DNA from 2 places in the Verminephrobacter aporrectodeae subsp. tuberculatae genome. Region 2 is predicted to be linked to the other one. Evidence: predicted binding sites of a transcription regulator. Region 2 holds the regulator's gene; the other holds the start of a gene.

Region 1 (8,739 bases), on a different contig from region 2:
GCGTCGCTCAGGACCGACGCCGTCACCCCCGCGTCCGCCGCGTTGATCTTGCGCACGACGTCCTTGAGCCGGTCGGTGGCGCTGACGTCGATGTCCACGGGCGTGGCGGCATCGGGGCGGCCCAGCAGCAGCCGGATGCGTCCCGCGCCCACGGGCGCGCCCACGGGAAGCAGCGCGGCAGACGCAGTGCTCTGCGCCTGCGCCAAGTGCTGAACCTCGACGGTGAAACTGGTCGGCGGGGTCGTGTCCAGCGCCGTCGCAGAGACCTGTTTGGCGTCCGAGGAACTGGCGCTGACGGTGTCCCAGCGCGCCGCGCCGCTCAGGCGGCCCGCCGCGTCGCTGAGCGTGGCGACCAGCGACTTGATCTGGCCGATGGCAGAGATTTCGGTACGCACCGTCGCCGCTTGCAGCTTGAGCGTGTCCAGGGGCTGTCTCTCCAGCGCGACGAGCTGGGAAATGATGCTCTTGACGTCCAGTCCATTGGTCCCGATTCCCGGGGATGAAATATTTGCCATGCCAAGCTCCTGAGCGGCGCCAACGCAGGCGCCCGACGGCGTTCACCGGGGCGCCGTGCGCGCCACCCACGGCCCATAGGTTGGTTAGCGCAACAGGGCGAGCACGCCCTGGGGCAGCTGGTTCGCCTGCGCGACCATTGCCGTGCCGGCCTGCTGCAGAATCTGCGTGCGCGAGAGGTTCGCCGTTTCCGCAGCGAAGTCGGCGTCCAGAATCCGCGAGCGGGAAGCGGACAGGTTTTCCGAAGTGATTTGCAGATTGCTGATCGTGCTCTCGAAGCGCGATTGCAGCGCCCCGAGCTTGGCGCGCTCGCTGTTGATGAAGGTCAGCGCCGAGTCCACGGTCTTCAGGGCGTCGGTGGCGACGGTGAAGGTGCTCACGTCCAGGCCGGCGACGGTGTGCAGCTGCGAGCCGCCGTTGTTCAGCTGGTTGCTGGCCGAGGCGACGGAGAACGAGCGCTCCGAATCCAGCGTGATGTAGCCGCCGGTGTTCACGAAATTGGCGACGGCGTCGACGGCCATCGTGCGCCCCGCGCCGAAGCTCGTGCCCGCCGCGTTGTAGCCCGTGACCGTGACGGGCGCGGCGTTGGGGATCTCCGTGTCGCTCACCACGATGTTGTTTCCCGTGGCGTTGGTCAGAACGATCTGGCTGCCGTCGGCGCTCAGCCAGGCGTTGATTCCGGTTTTTGCCGACTGCTCATTGATCGCGGACACGGCGGTGGACAGGCGGTCGGCGCCGGTGGCCGACGTCAGGGTGAAGGAAACCGTCTGGGCGTTGCCCAGGTTGTCGCCCTCGAGCTTCAGCGTGTACCCGCCCACGGCGGCCATGCCGCCCAGGTGCACCTCGGTGCGGGCCGTTGCCGTCACGCCGGTGTCCGCCTTGAGCGCATTGATCTGATCGGCGGTGGCCTTGGCCGTGTCGCTCAGGGCCACGGTCAGGGTGCCGGTTCCCAGGTAGCCGCTGACGGCCATGGTCCCCGCAGTCACGCCGTTGGTTCCGGTCCCGTGGTTGGTTGGGTCCGTGACCACGACATCCGCCGAGCCGGGGCCCGAGCCGTTGGCGGCCAGGTTCTGGTTGTTGCCGTACACGCTGGTGCGCATGTTCACGGTGGCCGCGACGATGGTCTGGTTCGCGTTCGCGCCCACCTGGAATTGCTGCGTTCCAAAGCTGCCGTCGAGCAGCCTGGTGCCGCTGAATTCCGTGGTCTGCGCGATGCGGTCGAGTTCCGCGACCAGCTGACCCACTTCGCGCTGCAAGGCCTGGCGATCGACGGCGCTGTTCGTGGCGTTCGCCGACTGCACCGCGAGCTCGCGCACGCGCTGCAAGATGTCCCCGGCGGACTTGAGTGCGCCCTCCGTGGTCTGCGCGAGCGAGATGCCGTCGTTGGCGTTGCGCGCCGCCTGGTTCAGGCCGCGGATCTGGGTCGTGAAGCGCTCGGTGATCGCCAGGCCCGCGGCGTCGTCCTTGGCGCTGTTGATGCGCAGGCCCGACGACAGGCGCTGGATCGACTGACTCAGCGAAGCCTGGCTCAGGCCCAGGTTGCGCTGCGCGGTCAGCGTGTTGATGTTCGTATTGATGGTGGAAGCCATGGCGAATCTCCAGAAAAAAACAGATCAAAAAGGCGTTAGCGCGGGCGCCGGGCCGGCTTGCAAAGGGTTCCCTGCGGCTTGCGGGCCAGCGGGTGAACGGCGGGCCGCCGAGAGCCTGTCTGCGATCCGTTGCCATGGTTTTCGGGGTGCCGTCGGAAAACTTGAGGGGGGCAAGGCCGCCGCTGGTCGGCTCTTGTGCCGCTTATCCGCCCAACGCTCCCTTAGCGCAGCAGGGCGAGCACGCCCTGGGGCAGCTGGTTCGCCTGCGCGACCATCGCCGTGCCGGCCTGCTGGAGAATCTGCGTGCGCGAGAGGTTCGCCGTTTCCGCAGCGAAGTCGGCGTCCAGAATCCGCGAGCGGGAAGCGGACAGGTTTTCCGAAGTGATTTGCAGATTGCTGATCGTGCTCTCGAAGCGCGCTTGCAGCGCCCCGAGCTTGGCGCGCTCGCTGCTCACGAAGGTCAGTGCCGAGTCCACGGTCTTCAGGGCGTCGGTGGCGCTGGTGAAGCGGCTCACGTCCAGGCCGGCGACGGTGTGCAGCTGCGAGCCGCCGTTGCTCAGCTGGTTGCTGGCCGAGGCGACGGCGAACGAGCGCTCCGAATCCAGCATGATGTAGCCGCCGATGTTGACGAAACTTGCGACGGCGTCGACGGTCAGCGCGCGCCCCGTGCCGACGATTGTGCCCGCCGCGTCGTAGCCCGTGACCGTGACGGGCGCGGCGTTGGGGATCGTCGTGTCGCCCACCACGATGTTGTTTCCCGTGGCGTTGCTCAGAACGATCTGGCTGCCGTCGGCGGTCAGCCAGGCGTTGATTCCGGTTTTTGCCGACTGCTCATTGATCGCGGACACGGCGGCGGACAGGCGGTCGGTGCCGCTGGTCGACGTCAGGGTGAAGGAAACTGTCTGGGCGTTGCCCAGGTTGTCGCCCTCGAGCCTCAGCGTGTACCCGCCCACGGCGGCCATGCCGTCCAGATGCACCTCGGTGCGGGCCGTTGCCGCCACGCCGGTGCTTGCCTTGAGCGCATTGATCTGATCGGCGGTGGCCTTGGCCGTGTCGCTCAGGGCCACGGTCAGGGTGCCGGTTCCCAGGTAGCCGCTGATGGCCACGGACCCCGCGAGCACGCCGTTGGTTCCGGTCCCGCCGTTGGCTGGGGTCGTGGCCTGGACATCCGGCGCACCCAAGCCCGAGCCGTCGGCGGCCAGGTTCTGGTTATTGCCGTACACGCTGGTACGCAGGTTCACGGTGGCCGCGACGATGGTCTGGTTCGCGTTCGCGCCCACCTGGAATTGCTGCGTTCCAAAGCTGCCGTCGAGCAGCCTGGTGCCGCTGAATTCCGTGGTCTGCGCGATGCGGTCGAGCTCCGCGACCAGCTGACCCACTTCGCGCTGCAATGCCTGGCGATCGACGGCGCTGTTCGTGGCGTTCGCCGACTGCACCGCGAGTTCGCGCACGCGCTGCAGGATGTCCCCGGCGGACTTGAGCGCGCCCTCGGTGGTCTGCGCCAGCGAGATGCCGTCGTTGGCGTTGCGCGCCGCCTGGTTCAGGCCGCGGACCTGGGTCGTGAAGCGCTCGGTGATCGCCAGGCCCGCGGCGTCGTCCTTGGCGCTGTTGACGCGCAGGCCTGACGACAGGCGCTGGATCGACTGACTCAGCGAAGCCTGGCTCAGGCCCAGGTTGCGCTGCGCGGTCAGCGTGTTGATGTTCGTATTGATGGTGGAAGCCATGGCGAATCTCCAGAAACCAAGGTCCCCTTAGCGCAGCAGCGCGAGCACGCCCCGGGGCAGCTGGTTCGCCTGCGCGACCATCGCCGTGCCGGCCTGCTGGAGAATCTGCGTGCGCGAGAGGTTCGCCGTTTCCGCAGCGAAGTCGGCGTCCAGAATCCGCGAGCGGGAAGCGGACAGGTTTTCCGAAGTGATTTGCAGATTGCTGATCGTGCTCTCGAAGCGCGCTTGCAGCGCCCCGAGCTTGGCGCGCTCGCTGCTCACGAAGGTCAGCGCCGAGTCCACGGTCTTCAGGGCGTCGGTGGCGCTGGCGAAGCGGCTCACGTCCAGGCCGGCGACGGTGTGCAGCTGCGAGCCGCCGTTGCTCAGCTGGTTGCTGGCCGAGGCGACGGAGAACGAGCGCTCCGAATCCAGCGTGATGTAGCCGCCGGTGCTCACGAAATTGGCGACGGCGTCGATGGCCAGCGGACGCCCTATGCCGATGATTGCGCCCGCCGCGTCGTAGCCCGTGACCGTGATGGGCGCGGCGTTGGGGATCTCCGTGTCGCCCACCACGATGTTGTTTCCCGTGGCGTTGGTCAGAATGATCTGGCTGCCGCTGGCGTTCAGCCAGGCGTTGATTCCGGTTTTCGCCGACTGCTCATTGATCGCGGACACGGCGGCGGACAGGCGGTCGGTGCCGCTGGCCGACGTCAGGGTGAAGGAAACCGTCTGGGCGTTGCCCAGGTTGTCGCCCTCGAACCTCAGCGTGTACGCGCCCACGGCGGCCATGCCGGCCAGGTGCACCTCGGTGCGGGCCGTTGCCGTCACGCCGGTGTCCGCCTTGAGCGCATTGATCTGATCGGCGGTGGCCTTGGCCGTGGCGCTCTCGGCCACGGTCAGGGTGCCGGTTCCCAGGTAGCCGCTGATGGCCACGGTGCCCGTCGTCACGCCGTTGATTCCGGTCCCGCCGTTGGCTGGGGTCGTGGTCTGGAGATCCGCCGAGCCCGGGCCCGCGCCGTTGGCGGCCAGGTTCTGGTTGTTGCCGTACACGCTGGTGCGCAGGTTCACGGTGGCCGCGACGATGGTCTGGTTCGCGTTCGCGCCCACTTGGAATTGCTGCGTTCCAAAGCTGCCGTCGAGCAGCCTGGTGCCGCTGAATTCCGTGGTCTGCGCGATGCGGTCGAGTTCCGAGACCAGCTGACCCACTTCGCGCTGCAAGGCCTGGCGATCGACGGCGCTGTTCGTGGCGTTCGCCGACTGCACCGCGAGCTCGCGCACGCGCTGCAAGATGTCCCCGGCGGACTTGAGTGCGCCCTCCGTGGTCTGCGCGAGCGAGATGCCGTCGTTGGCGTTGCGCGCCGCCTGGTTCAGGCCGCGGATCTGGGTCGTGAAGCGCTCGGTGATCGCCAGGCCCGCGGCGTCGTCCTTGGCGCTGTTGATGCGCAGGCCCGACGACAGGCGCTGGATCGACTGACTCAGCGAAGCCTGGCTCAGGCCCAGGTTGCGCTGCGCGGTCAGCGTGTTGATGTTCGTATTGATGGTGGAGGCCACCGCGCATCTCCAGAAAAACGGGGTTCCTGGCGGCTTGCGGGCGGCAGGCCACCGAGAGCCTGTCTGCGATCCGATCCGTTGCCCTAGTGTCCTGCCCCGCGAATAGCGGCACATGAAACTGCGCCTTTCGCGCCATGGCGGCGTTGCAAATCCTCGCGATACCTACGGGTATCGCTGCGGTTTGCGCCTTGCCATGACGCGAAATGCATCAGTTTCATCTTGTGCCGCTATTCGCGGGGCAGGACACTAGTTTTCGGTGTGCCTTCGGAAAACTTGAGGGGCAAGGCCGCCGCCGGCCGGTTTTTGCGCCACTTATCCGCCCAACGCCCCCGGACGGCATCAGCACAATGGCCAGGAAATGGCCCGTCGCCCGATGCATTGCCGCAGGCAAGCGCAAGCGGTGGCGCACGCACGGGCGCGGAGATTCACCATGGCACCCTCTCTCCCCAAAGCCCCGCCGAGTGCGCACGATGGGCTGCGCACGGCGCTGCTGGCAGCGGACTGGCCGCTGCTGGCCCGGCTGTGCCGCCAGGCGCTGCGCAAGAATGGGCGCGACCTCGGGGCGCACCGGCTGCTCGGGTTTGCGCTGCACCGGCAGCGCCGGTTCGGCGCCGCGCGCCAAGCCTACCAGCGTGCCAGCGTGCTCTGGCCCGACGACGCTGAGCTGCTGGTGAACCACGCGAACGTGCTCATCGAGCAGGCGCGCAACAACGCCGCGCTGCCGCTGCTCGAGAGGCTCTGCGGGCTGCGTCCCGAGCAGGCCATCGTCTGGATCAAGCTGGCCGAATGCTGCTACCTGCCGGGCCTGCACGACAGGGGTTTCGCGGCCAGCCAGAACGCCGCCGCGCGCGCCCGGACGCTGCACGAGCGCGCGGCAGCGCTGATGCAAAGCGCCATCCACCGGCGCGAACTGGGCCAGATCCGCGAGGCCATCGAAGACTCCGAGCGCGCCATCGCGCTGTTCCCCGACGAGCCGGGAAACCACACCAACCGGCTGCTGTTCATGCTCTCGGCGCCCCAGGTGGACGCCGCGCAGCTGTCCGCCGCGGCGCGGGAATACGGCGCCATCTTCGAGTCGCCGCTGCGCCAGGCGTGGCCGCGCTTCGAGCAGCACCGGGGCGCGCCGTGGCGCCGCCTGAGGGTCGGATTCCTGTCGCCCGACTTCCGGATGCATTCGGTGATGTACTTCGCCGAGGGCCTGCTGGCGCGGCTGGACCGGCGCCAGTTCGAGGTCTTCGCCTTCCATCTGTTCCCGGACGAGGACTCCGTGAGCGCGCGCGTGCAGCGCCATGCGGACCATTTCGTGCGCCTGGCGGGACTCGACGCGCGGCAGCAGGCCGAGGCGATCCGCGCGCAGGGAATCGACATTCTGGTGGACCTGGCAGGGCATACCGGGCACAACGGCCTGCTGGCACTCGCGCACAAGGCGGCGCCGGTGCAGGTTTCATGGCTCGGCTTCCCGGCGACGACCGGCTTGCAGGCCGTGGACTACCGGTTCACCGACGAAATCACCGACCCGCCCGACGCCCAGGCGCAGTACACCGAGCGGCTCTACCGCCTGCCCACGCCGTTTGCCTGCTACCGCCCGATGAGCCGCAACCCGCTGTGGCGCTACCAGCCGCGCTACCAGGTGCACCCGGCGCCGGCAGGCGAGCGGGGCTGCGTCACCTTCGGCTCGTGCAACAACCTGGGCAAGCTCAGCGACGAGGTGCTCGCGCTGTGGGGCCGGGTCCTGGCGGCGACCCCCGGGTCGCGCCTGCTCATCGAAGGCAAGAACCTCGACCGGCCCGACTTCGCCGACGCCTACCGGCAGCGCTGCCAGGGCCTGGGCCTGGAGCCGCAGCGGCTGGACCTGGTCGCGCTGCGCAACGCGAACCAGTACCTGACGTACCACCGCATCGACATTGCGCTCGACCCCTTCCCGCTGAGCGGCGGAACGACCACCTTCGACGCGCTCTGGATGGGTCTGCCCGTCGTCTCCATGGTCGGCGCAAGCTTCAAGGGCCGCATGGGCGTGAGCCTGCTCACGCACCTGGGGCGCAGCGAGTGGCTCGCCGAAACGCCGCAGGACTACGTGCGCATCGCGCAGCGTCTGGCCGCCGACGTTCCCGCGCTGAACACCCTGCGCCTGGGCCTGCGCGACGAGATGGAGCGCTCGGCGCTGATGCGCGAGGACCTCTTCGGGCAGCATTTCGGCCAGGGCCTGCGCGCCATGTGGCTGCACTGGCTGGCGCGGGCCGAGCATCCGCACAGCGCGCAGGCGCAGGAGCAGGCCCTGCGAGACTGGCTGCCCCGGCTGCCCGAAGAATGGACCTGCGCGCCGCAGCCCGAGGTCGGGATCGCGCCCGGTCAGCGGATCAGCCTGGTGCACGCGCACGCGCGCCTGCAGGAGCTGGTGAAAAAGGCCCGCGCCGACGCGCCGCTTGCCGCCACCCCGGCGGCGCAGATCACGTCGCGCAGCTGGAGCGCCGTCGCGCAACTCGCCGAAACCGTGCTCGACGCCGTGGCGCACGACCCCGTGGCCCTGTCCTGCCTGGCCGAGGTGGAGAACGCGCACGGCCACACCGGCTGCGCCGTGAACTACCTGCAGCACGCTGCGCGCGCCATGGGGACGGGGCTCCCCGGGACATGATGCGCGGCGCCGCCGCGACTCACTCCCTGCGGCGCAGAAAGCCGTGCGGCGCCGCGGTCAGTTGCAGGCGCTGCTCGATGTCGGAATCGACCGCGAACTCGGCGTGCCCGGCGAGCCACTGGCGCACCGCCGTCTTGGGGTTGTTGCCCACGTCCCAGGGGCGGTCCGGAAAAGAGCCCGGCGGCAGGTCTTCGACAAAGGTGTCGAAGACCACGCAGTAGCTGCCGGGCGTGACCAGCGGCGCGTAGGCGTTCAGCTCGGCGAGCACGTGCGCGTGCGTGTGCAGGGAATCCAGGCACACCATGACGCGCTGCACGCCGCGGGCTCTGGCCCGGACTTGGGCGAGCACCTCGGGCGCGGTGGACGAGCCCTCGATCATGGCGATGCGGTGGGCCATGGGGTGCGCTTCGATGGCCGCGCGGTTGTGCGCGCGGATGTCGATGTCCACGCCCAGCACCGTGCGCCGCGGCGCGCGCGGATCGAGCGGGGTGCCGGCTTCGGCGGCGTCGCTCAGGTCGAGCAAGGCGAGCAGCGAGGCGCTGAGCACCAGCGAGCCGCCGTGGGCAATTCCGGTCTCGACGATGAGATCGGGCCGCACGCGCCACACCAGCTCCTGCATGGCGACCATGTCCTGCGGGTACTGGATGATGGGACGCCCCAGCCAGTCGAAGTTGTACACGTACTGCCGCTGCACGGAGGCCCGCAGCCAGTCGCGCGAGAGGGCCCGGAACGCGCTGTCGCGCGCGTAGCC
Region 2 (8,739 bases):
GATCTTCTCACAAGGAGCGAACATGAAGAAAACCCTGATAACCATGGTGCTTTTGCTCGGCGCCCTGCTGAGCGCTTGCGGAGACGGCACGCAGCCGCAGCAGTCTGACTCCGCGTCCAGACCCGCGCCAGAACCCGCGTCCGTGAAAAAATCCCAGCTTCAAGACGTCAAGCCGGCGGAAGTCGTGTCTCTCTCGCTCAAAGACCTTGGCCTTCCTGCGGACGCCGACGAGGTCACGCCCTCGGGCGCCGTCTCGGAGGCCCTGATCCAGGACGGGCAACTGCGCTTTGTCACCCCCGACGACATCGGCGAGAACCAGGAGGCGGAGTTCGAGATCAGGAGCGGCGCCACAACGTCCGTATTCCATGTGGTGATCAGGTCGCAGCGGCCGACTTCCGCATTCAATTTCGGCGATGGGCCTGCGGATGCTCCGCCCCTCCCGAAGCTGATCGTTGAGGGCCTGGCGCCAGGCAACGTAGTGACCGGCGCCCCACTGACTTTCAGGATGCAAGGAATATCCGGGATGAACCTGAAGGATAACAGTCATGGGTACATAACCGCTGGGGACAATAATGACATCGCGCTGATCCTGGATGACTTGTGGTCTTTCAATCTGGCAGACTCCAGCTTTTCGATCTCGGGTCCGGCCATGCAACGAATGCTTGATACGCTGCCAATTGGCGATTTTTTCATGACGCTGAACCTCAGCAGGGACAGCGAGTTCGGGGTCGTCTATGATATTCGGGCGACCAAGGCGGAAGCGAAATTGTCGGGCAGATTGCTCTCGGAGCAAGGTGCTCCGGTTACCTCGCTCGCAGGCCGCAAGGTCTTGCTGGAGGGGGTCAATACGCGGATGCGGGCCGTCGCCGTGCTTGACGCCAATGGCGGTTTTGCGCTCGAGCGACACGTATTGCCCGATATCTATTTTCTGACCTTGAGCGACCTGCATTACCCCAATGTCATCCGCACCAGTTTTCCGGTGTACGAAGGCAGCACGCAGGCCCAGGTCACGATGGTGGTGCCACCGGGCCTGGGAGTCGACACGGGCGCCAATACAGCGAAGCAGCGGGCGGCCCCTGGTTCGTCGGCGGTGCAAAGCAGCGTGACACAAGACGGCAAGGGGCCACCCCCACGCAGCATCCCCGCCGCCAAGCGCGCGTTGGCGCCCACGCCGCTCGCCGCAGAGGGGGTCGATAGCGCGGTTTTTAGCGCCACTGCGGCCGAGCAAGACCGGCTCGTCAACAAGAAAATCGACTTCCAGGTGCCGATCGGTACCGAGAGCGTCGGCATCAGGATTACCGTGTTTTCCGAGGAGGAATACCTGCTCCCCAAAGTGAGCAGCAGAGCCGAACTTGAGCAACTGATCAGGAAACATCAGCAATCCGGGATGCTTCCGAGAGAGGATAGAAAGTACAAGGATACTTGGTCGTATTCTGTCGTGGGATTTCCTGACATCGAATTTTCAGCCAGCGGTTTGGCAAAACAGTTGCGTTTTACCGATGGAGGAATGACCGAGACCAGGTGCGTAGACGTGACCGGGCAGACCAAGAACGCTGCACTGAACATCAGCGGCAGCGTGAGCGCAATCAACATCGGTGACGATCTCTTGCCAACCACCACGACGGTCGAACTGACGCTGGGATGCAAGAAGCTCAAATCATCGTCTAGCACGCTCGAAGTCTTGTCGGCACAATTCTCGTCGCCGAACAAGAATGCCAATCCGATAATTTCACCGATCACGATTGGAGATGGAATGCATGGCAATCTGGCCGGCTGCTATCTGTCGATCCCGCAAAGCGGCAGTGACAACACCCACACGATTCCGCTTAAAATCACATATTCGCCGGCCGATGCAGAAATCACCGAAATGAACCTGGGGATCACCGAACTGAAGTCGGGTGAGCCGTTTGGCATCCCCACGAATTTTTCCACCGTCAATTTGTTGACGCAAAATCATACCAAGCAGCCTGGGCTGATCACATTCCCCGGAATTTCTCTGCCCGCCTTCGCGGGTGACATGGCCCTGGGAAATCTGGCCGTCATGGTCCGTCTCAAAGGCAGCGTGGGGGGCGCCGCAGTGAGTTCCGACCCCGCAGGAAGGGGTGGGCGGGTCAAATTTGGCGTAAAAAATGAATTTACGCCACTCTATCTTGCGGGAGATGTTGCAAAGCTGTCCGGCCGGCGCTTTGGCCCGCGCGATGACGGCGGTGATTCATGGGCCACCAGGGGAACCATCAAATGGCTTCTTGAAAACGATCTTCAATACAGCGGTCATCGTTACCGCTTTAATGACATCAGCAGCCAGCATGTCGCCCAGACTCGGGACGGGAGGTCGATTATGGATCATGCCGGCCATAGTGATGGTCGGCAAATCGACATGCGCTACGCTGACGGACAGGGCGGGTATAGCGACGCGTTGGGCGGGCAGGGTAATGGCGAACACATCAAACAACTGATTAACGCAGCTGCGGCCGAGGTAAAAAAAACGACCAAGAAGCCGGGATCTTGGTATTATGGACCCAAACTGGAAGCATTGCAGCATTGGATTACAGAAAACCGCACGATGCTTGAGATTGAAGCGGATTCTCGCTCCACCCGCGCCGTCTATATCGGGCAATCGTTCATTGAGGATGTGCTTGTCCACGGGAAATTTCCGTCCAACTCGGTGACCGGGTCAATCGCGATTCCTCTCGTAAGTGCATGGACCGAGAAGTCAGCGAAGATCTCGTCCCAACCCTATCATATGAATCATTGGCACATAAGCTTGTCGAACTACGGGCCTGTCATCAATTGAAGTCACTCCGGCGCTAAACTCGGAACACGATGACAAAGGAAGGCTGATGAACCACAGGTACGCGCTGAGGCAAGACCAATGGGAGCGCATCAAAGACATGCTGCCGGGGCGCGAGGGGCACGTTGGGGCGACGGCACGCGATAACCGCTTGTTCGTTGAGGCGGTGTTGTACCGATACCGTGCGGGCATCCCGTGGCGCGACTTGCCCGAGCGGTTCGGAGATTTTCGGGTAGTACATCTGCGCCATTCGCGATGGAGCAAAACGGATGTCTGGCAGCGCATCTTCAAGACTTTGTCGCAAGACCGGGACAACGAGTACGTGATGATCGATTCGACCATTGTTAGAGCCCATCAGCACAGCGCAGGGGCAAAAAAAAAAGAGGGAGGACGCCAGAAAACCAAGCCATAGGTCGCAGTCGTGGGGGAGCAAGTACCAAGATCCACGCCACGGTCGATGCGCTTGGCAATCCCACAGGCTTTCTCCTGACGCCTGGCCAGGCGCACGATCTCCAAGGAGCTGACGTTTTGCTCAAAGACATACAAGCAGATGCAATCTTGGCCGATAAGGCCTATGACGCCCAGGATCGGGTGATCGAGCCACTGCTCAAGGCAGGCAAGACCGTCGTGATCCCGCCACGCAGTAAGCGCAACGACCAACGTGACTACGACCGGCATTTGTACAAAGCACGCCATCTGATCGAGAACTTCTTTGCCAAGCTCAAGCAATACCGCTGCATCGCCACTCGCTATGACAAAACTGCACGCAATTTCCTCGGCGCTGTTCATCTCGCCGCTTCGGTCGTCTGGCTCAATTGATGACAGGCCCTAAGCTTGCCGACGCAACCGTAAGCATCTTGCATCCACTTGGATGCCGCTGCAATCCAATAGCGGCGCCAGAAACCGGCATTTCGGTTTTGGCGCAACGCCCGCCATACACTATGGTTTATTTCAGGAGCCCGCCATGCATGCTGGGCCTGTGCAGCAGGCAAGAGCCCGTTTCAGTGAGCCGCTTGGGGCTTGGGTCAGGGTTTTCCATGGCCGAACGGCGGCAAGCCGCATCGCCTCGGTGATGGCCCCCCGTTCGGCTGCATCCTGATCCTGCCCGGCCATGGAGGCTCAAGTTCCTGCGCACCGGGCCGATAACATGGCAACTGTGCCTCATACCAGACGGGGTTGTGGAGAGAAGCGATGAAGATAGGTCAGAAAACCGAAATCCCGGGCGCCCTGGCGCAGACCGGGTCTGCCAAGCGTGCGCAGAGTCCTCCTGGCGCGGCCGTGGGCGCCGGCACGCCGGCGGCGTCGCTTGCCGGCGTGCCGGTCACGGTGTCCGGTGCCGCCCATGCCCTGGATCCGACCGCGCGCAGCAACGCGGATTACGACGCGGGCAAGGTGCAGTCCGTGCGCTCCGCGCTGGAGAAGGGCAATTTCCGCGTGAGCGCGCAGGTCGTCGCCACGCGGATGATCAGCGACGCGCAGGAAATCCTTGCGCGCACCCGCGTTTGACGCGCACGGCAGGTACGGCGCCGGCGCGCGACGCAAACGCATGACGTCGGAAGAATCCCTTGCGGCCGTTGAACGGCTGATCGCCGAAGTGTCTGCCGCCCTGCGCGCGGCCGACCGCGAATCGCTGGAACGGCACGCCCCGGCGCTGCGCGCTGCGGCGGCCCGGTTCGCTCTTGCGCGGCAGCAGTCTGCGCCGGCTGGCGTTGCGCTGTCGCGGTCCTGGAGAGCGCGTGTCGCCGCCATCGGCGCCACGCTCACCGTGCAGCGCGAGTGCCTGGCGCGTCTGTGCGCGCTCACCGACCGGCAGGTCGCAGGGCTGCTGCCCGCGGCCGACGCCGCGTCCACCTACGCGCCGGGCCTGCGCGCTGGGGCGGCGCGCACGTACCGTCCCGCAGGCTGAAGTTTCTTGGCCTCGCAGGCCGTTTGCTGGAGCCTCAGTGCGCGCGCATCTTTGCGCGCAGCCGGGCGATGGACTGGCTGTGCAGCTGGCACACGCGGGATTCCGTGACGCCCAGCACGGCGGCGATTTCCTTGAGGTTCATGTCCTGCTCGTAGTACATGCCCATGATGTGCCGTTCGCGCTCCGGCAGGCTTTCGATGGCGTGCACCAGGGAGGTCTTGAGCCGCCGGTCGCGCAGCAGTTCCACCGGGTCGGCGGCGCTGTCGACGACGTGGTGGTCCAGAAAACCGTCCTCACCGTCGCCGCCCGGCGCCATGTCCTCCAGGTACACCAGTTGGGTGCCGCGCACCTTGCCGAGCAGGCTCTGGTAGTCCGCCAGGTCCATCCCCATCTCGCGGGCGATTTCCGACTCCAGCGGGCTGCGGCCGAGTCTTTGTTCCAGCCGGTGCACGGCGTGCTCGATGTCTTTCTGGCTCTTGCGCGCGCTGCGCGACATCCAGTCGCTCTCGCGCAGTTCGTCGAGCATGGCGCCGCGGATGCGCTGGGTGGCAAAGGTTTCGAATTGCACGCCCTGCGCGGCTTCGTAGCGCGAGAGGGCGTCGGCCAGGCCCATCATTCCGGCCTGGATCAGGTCGTCGAGTTCCACGTTCGGCGGCAGCCGGGCGATCAGGTGGTGCGCGATCCTGCGCACCAGCGCAGCGTGCTGGCGCAGCATGGCGTCGCGGTCGAGCCGGCCCTTGGCGGTGTACATCGGCTCAGCGCCTGCGCGGGCAGGGCGCGCTCTTTTTCCGGCCCGTGGACGCCGGTACTTGCGGTCCGGTCTCAGGCATGGCCCTGTCCCTCCGGGTGCCCGCTGGCGGGGGAATGCGCGAAAAAGAATCCCAGGTCCGCCGCCTTGGGGTCGAACGCCGACCGGGCGGGCGCGCGCATGGACGCGCCGACGAGTTGCTGCGCGTCGGCGCGCTCCCAGTCCTCGGGGCCGCGCTGGCCCCGGGTCACTGCGCGCAGCACCAGTTGGTGGCGGATGCAGGCGTCGATCGCGGGGCCGAGTTTGACCGCTTCGTCGACCTTGGAGAGGATCGCCTGCTGCGGGCCCGCGCTCCGGAATGCGCCGAGCATGTCGTCGAGCGTATCCCCGTGGCAGCCGGCGTTGAGTACCAGCAGGCGCTGCACCTGCGGCAGTTCGAGCATGTCGAGCAGTTCGCGCCTGCGCGGGTCGCAGGGGGCCACGCCGGCGGTGTCGATGAGCACCATCTTTTTTCCGCCGAGCAGTCCCAGCAGGTCCTGCAGCGCCGCGCGGTCGTGCGCCAGATGCGCCACGATGCCCAGCGTGCGGCCGTATGCGCGCAGTTGCTCGTGCGCGCCCGCGCGGCAGTTGTCCAGCGTGACCAGGCCCACGCTGGCGGCGCCGTGGCTGCGCGCGCACAGCGCTGCCAGCTTGGCGGCGCTGCTGGTCTTGCCGACGCCGGTGGACCCGGTCAGCGCGAAGATTCCGCCCCGTTCGTGGAGCGCCGGTGCGTCCGCTTCGGTCCTGAGGTTGAGCTCCAGCGTCTGCATGATCCAGCGCACCGCTTGCGCGGGCGCGAGCGCCGGCGGCATGCGTTCGAGCAGCGCGCGCGCCAGGCCGGGCGAGTAGCCGGCGCGGATCAGCTTGAGCATGAGCTGGGACTGGATCGGGTTCTGCCCCGCCTGCCCGAGCCAGGCGAGCGTGTCCAGGCGTTCTTCGATCAGCGCCTGCATGGTCTGGAGTTCGTGCATTGCGTGGTTCTGCCGCTGCGCCGGCGCCGGGTCGGCGCCAGGCGTCGGTGCGCCGCGGCCGCGCCGCGGGGCCGCGGGCGCCTGGCCGCCATTGCCGGCTTCGGGGCTGGCCTCGTGGCGGCGGCGCAGCATGCGCTCGCGCACATAGTCCTGAAACGATAGCGTGCTCATGCTCAGCCGCTCGGCGTCTTCTTCCACCGGGTTGCGGCCCGGGCCGGGCGCCGGGGCGTTGCGTACGGGCAGCACGGGCGGCGCGGGCTGTGCGGACGGTGCGCTGGCGCCGTCGAATCGGCCCAGCGTGTCCTCGGCCGTGGCCAGCACTTCGACGCCCTCGGGCGTGGGGCGGTTGGACAGGATCAGGGTGCCGTCGCCAAAGGCCATGCGCGCCTTGGCCAGGGCCTGCCGGGCGGTGGGGGCGTGAAAGCGCTGGATGTTCATGCTCATGCTCATGCAGAGGCCCCCTTGAGGATCGGCCCGATGCGGATGCTGTGCGTCTGCGGGATTTCACTGTGCGCGAGCACCTGCAGCCGGGGCGCGACGCGGCGCACCAGACGGGAGACGGCGTTGCGGATCGTGTCGGGTACCAGCAGGCAGGCGGGCAGGCCCAGCTCTTCCTGCCCGAGCGCTGCCTCGGCGGCTTTCTGCGTGAGCAGGTCGGCCACGCCGGGGTCGAGCGCGGGGCCCGCCGCGTTGCCCAGGGCCTGCACGAGCAGGCGTTCGAGGCCGGGTTCGATGGCAATCACGTCGAGCTCGCGCGTCGGGCCGTAGATTTGCTGCACGATCGCCGGCGCGAGGGCAATGCGCACGCGGCGCGCCAGCTCGGCGGGGTCCGGGGTGGCGCCGGCATGCTCGGCCAGGGTCTCGACGATGCTGCGGATGTCGCGGATGTGCACCGACTCTTCGAGCAGCAGCTGGAGCACTTTCTGGAACGCTGCGATGGAGACCATTTTCGGAACCACCTCTTCGATAAGCTTGGGCGCCAGCCTGGCCACATGTTCCACCAGTTGCTGGGTTTCCGTGCGGCTCAGAAGCCTGGCGGCCTGCACTTGCATCAAGTGTGACAAGTGGGTGGCGATCACGGTTGGCGGATCAACGACCGTAAAACCCGCCATTTGCGCGGCTTCCTTCTGCTGCACGTCGATCCAGTGCGCCGGCAGGCCGAACGCCGGGTCCGTGGTCGGCGTGCCGATGAGCGGGGTGCTGATTCCGCCGGGGTTGATGGCCAGGAACATTCCGGGGAAGGCCTCGCCTTCGTCGACGATCACGCCGCGCAGCGTGATGCGGTAGCCGCCGGGTTTGAGCTCCAGGTTGTCGCGCACGTGCACGGCGGGCGGCAGAAAGCCCACTTCCTGGGCAAACTTGCGGCGCACCCCCTTGATGCGCGTCAGCAGGTCGCCCTGGCGGTTCCTGTCCACCAGGCTGATCAGGCGGTAGCCGAGTTCCAGACCCAGCGGGTCCACGGGCTGCAGGTCGTCCCAGCTGGCCTCGCCGTCTGCGGTCGGCACGGGCGGCTCCGGCGGCGGCGCCTTCTGGCGCGTGTGCAGGCGCCAGGCGCCGTAGCCCAGCAGCAACCCCAGGCCCAGGAAAACGAAGTGCGGCATGCGCGGAATCAGCCCCAGCAGCAGCAAAACGCCCGCGCTCACGCCCAGGACGCGCGGCGACATGAACAGCTGCTGGACGATCTGGCGCCCCATGTCGTGGTCCTTGCCGACGCGCGAGATCACCATCGCCGCGGCCACGGAGATGAGCAGGCCGGGAATCTGCGCCACGAGCGCGTCGCCGATCGCCAGCAGGATGTAGCTGTCGGCGGCCTGCTGCGCCGAGAGGCCGTGCTGCAAGACGCCGATGGACAGGCCGCCGATGAGGTTGATGAGCAGGATCAGGATGCCGGCGACGGCGTCGCCGCGCACGAACTTGGACGCGCCGTCCATGGCGCCGAAGAAGTTGGCCTCCTCGGCGACCTCGGCGCGCCGGCGCTTGGCCTCTTTTTCGTCGATCAGGTTGGCGTTCAGGTCGGCGTCCACGGCCATTTGCTTGCCGGGCATGGCGTCCAGCGTAAAGCGCGCGGACACTTCCGCGATGCGCTCCGCGCCCTTGGTCACGACGACGAAGTTGATCACCACCAGGATCGCGAACACGATCAGGCCGACCGCGAAGTTGCCGCCGATCAGAAAATGCCCGAAGGCCTCGATCACCGCGCCCGCTGCGCCCGCGCCGGTGTGGCCTTCGAGCAGCACCACCCGGCTGGAGGCGACGTTCAGCGACAGGCGCATCAGGGTCGTGA

Evidence for each region. The regulator FliA, encoded in region 2, starts transcription of late flagellar genes. The targets are predictions, from matches to a motif close to CTAAAGTTTNNNNNNNNNNNGCCGNTA.
Region 1: a site for FliA is predicted at 5,608-5,634, ahead of D5041_RS02225 (flagellin N-terminal helical domain-containing protein). Genes of this name have one in related genera too.

Annotation. Positions count from the first base shown of each region.
Region 1 covers NZ_QZCX01000001.1:568,274-577,012, reverse strand. Annotated here, with positions in the region: gene fliD (flagellar filament capping protein FliD) at 1-515, opposite strand, end outside; gene D5041_RS02235 (flagellin N-terminal helical domain-containing protein) at 600-2,102, opposite strand; gene D5041_RS02230 (flagellin N-terminal helical domain-containing protein) at 2,324-3,826, opposite strand; gene D5041_RS02225 (flagellin N-terminal helical domain-containing protein) at 3,854-5,356, opposite strand; gene D5041_RS02220 (O-linked N-acetylglucosamine transferase, SPINDLY family protein) at 5,787-7,988, shown strand; gene D5041_RS02215 (cephalosporin hydroxylase family protein) at 8,008-8,739, opposite strand, start outside.
Region 2 covers NZ_QZCX01000003.1:642,261-650,999, reverse strand. Annotated here, with positions in the region: gene D5041_RS17970 (carboxypeptidase-like regulatory domain-containing protein) at 23-2,794, shown strand; one part of gene D5041_RS17965 (IS5 family transposase) at 2,841-3,191, shown strand; one part of gene D5041_RS17965 (IS5 family transposase) at 3,194-3,610, shown strand; gene flgM (flagellar biosynthesis anti-sigma factor FlgM) at 3,983-4,297, shown strand; gene D5041_RS17955 (hypothetical protein) at 4,338-4,697, shown strand; gene D5041_RS17950 (RNA polymerase sigma factor FliA) at 4,732-5,448, opposite strand; gene flhF (flagellar biosynthesis GTPase FlhF) at 5,520-6,893, opposite strand; gene flhA (flagellar biosynthesis protein FlhA) at 6,902-8,739, opposite strand, start outside.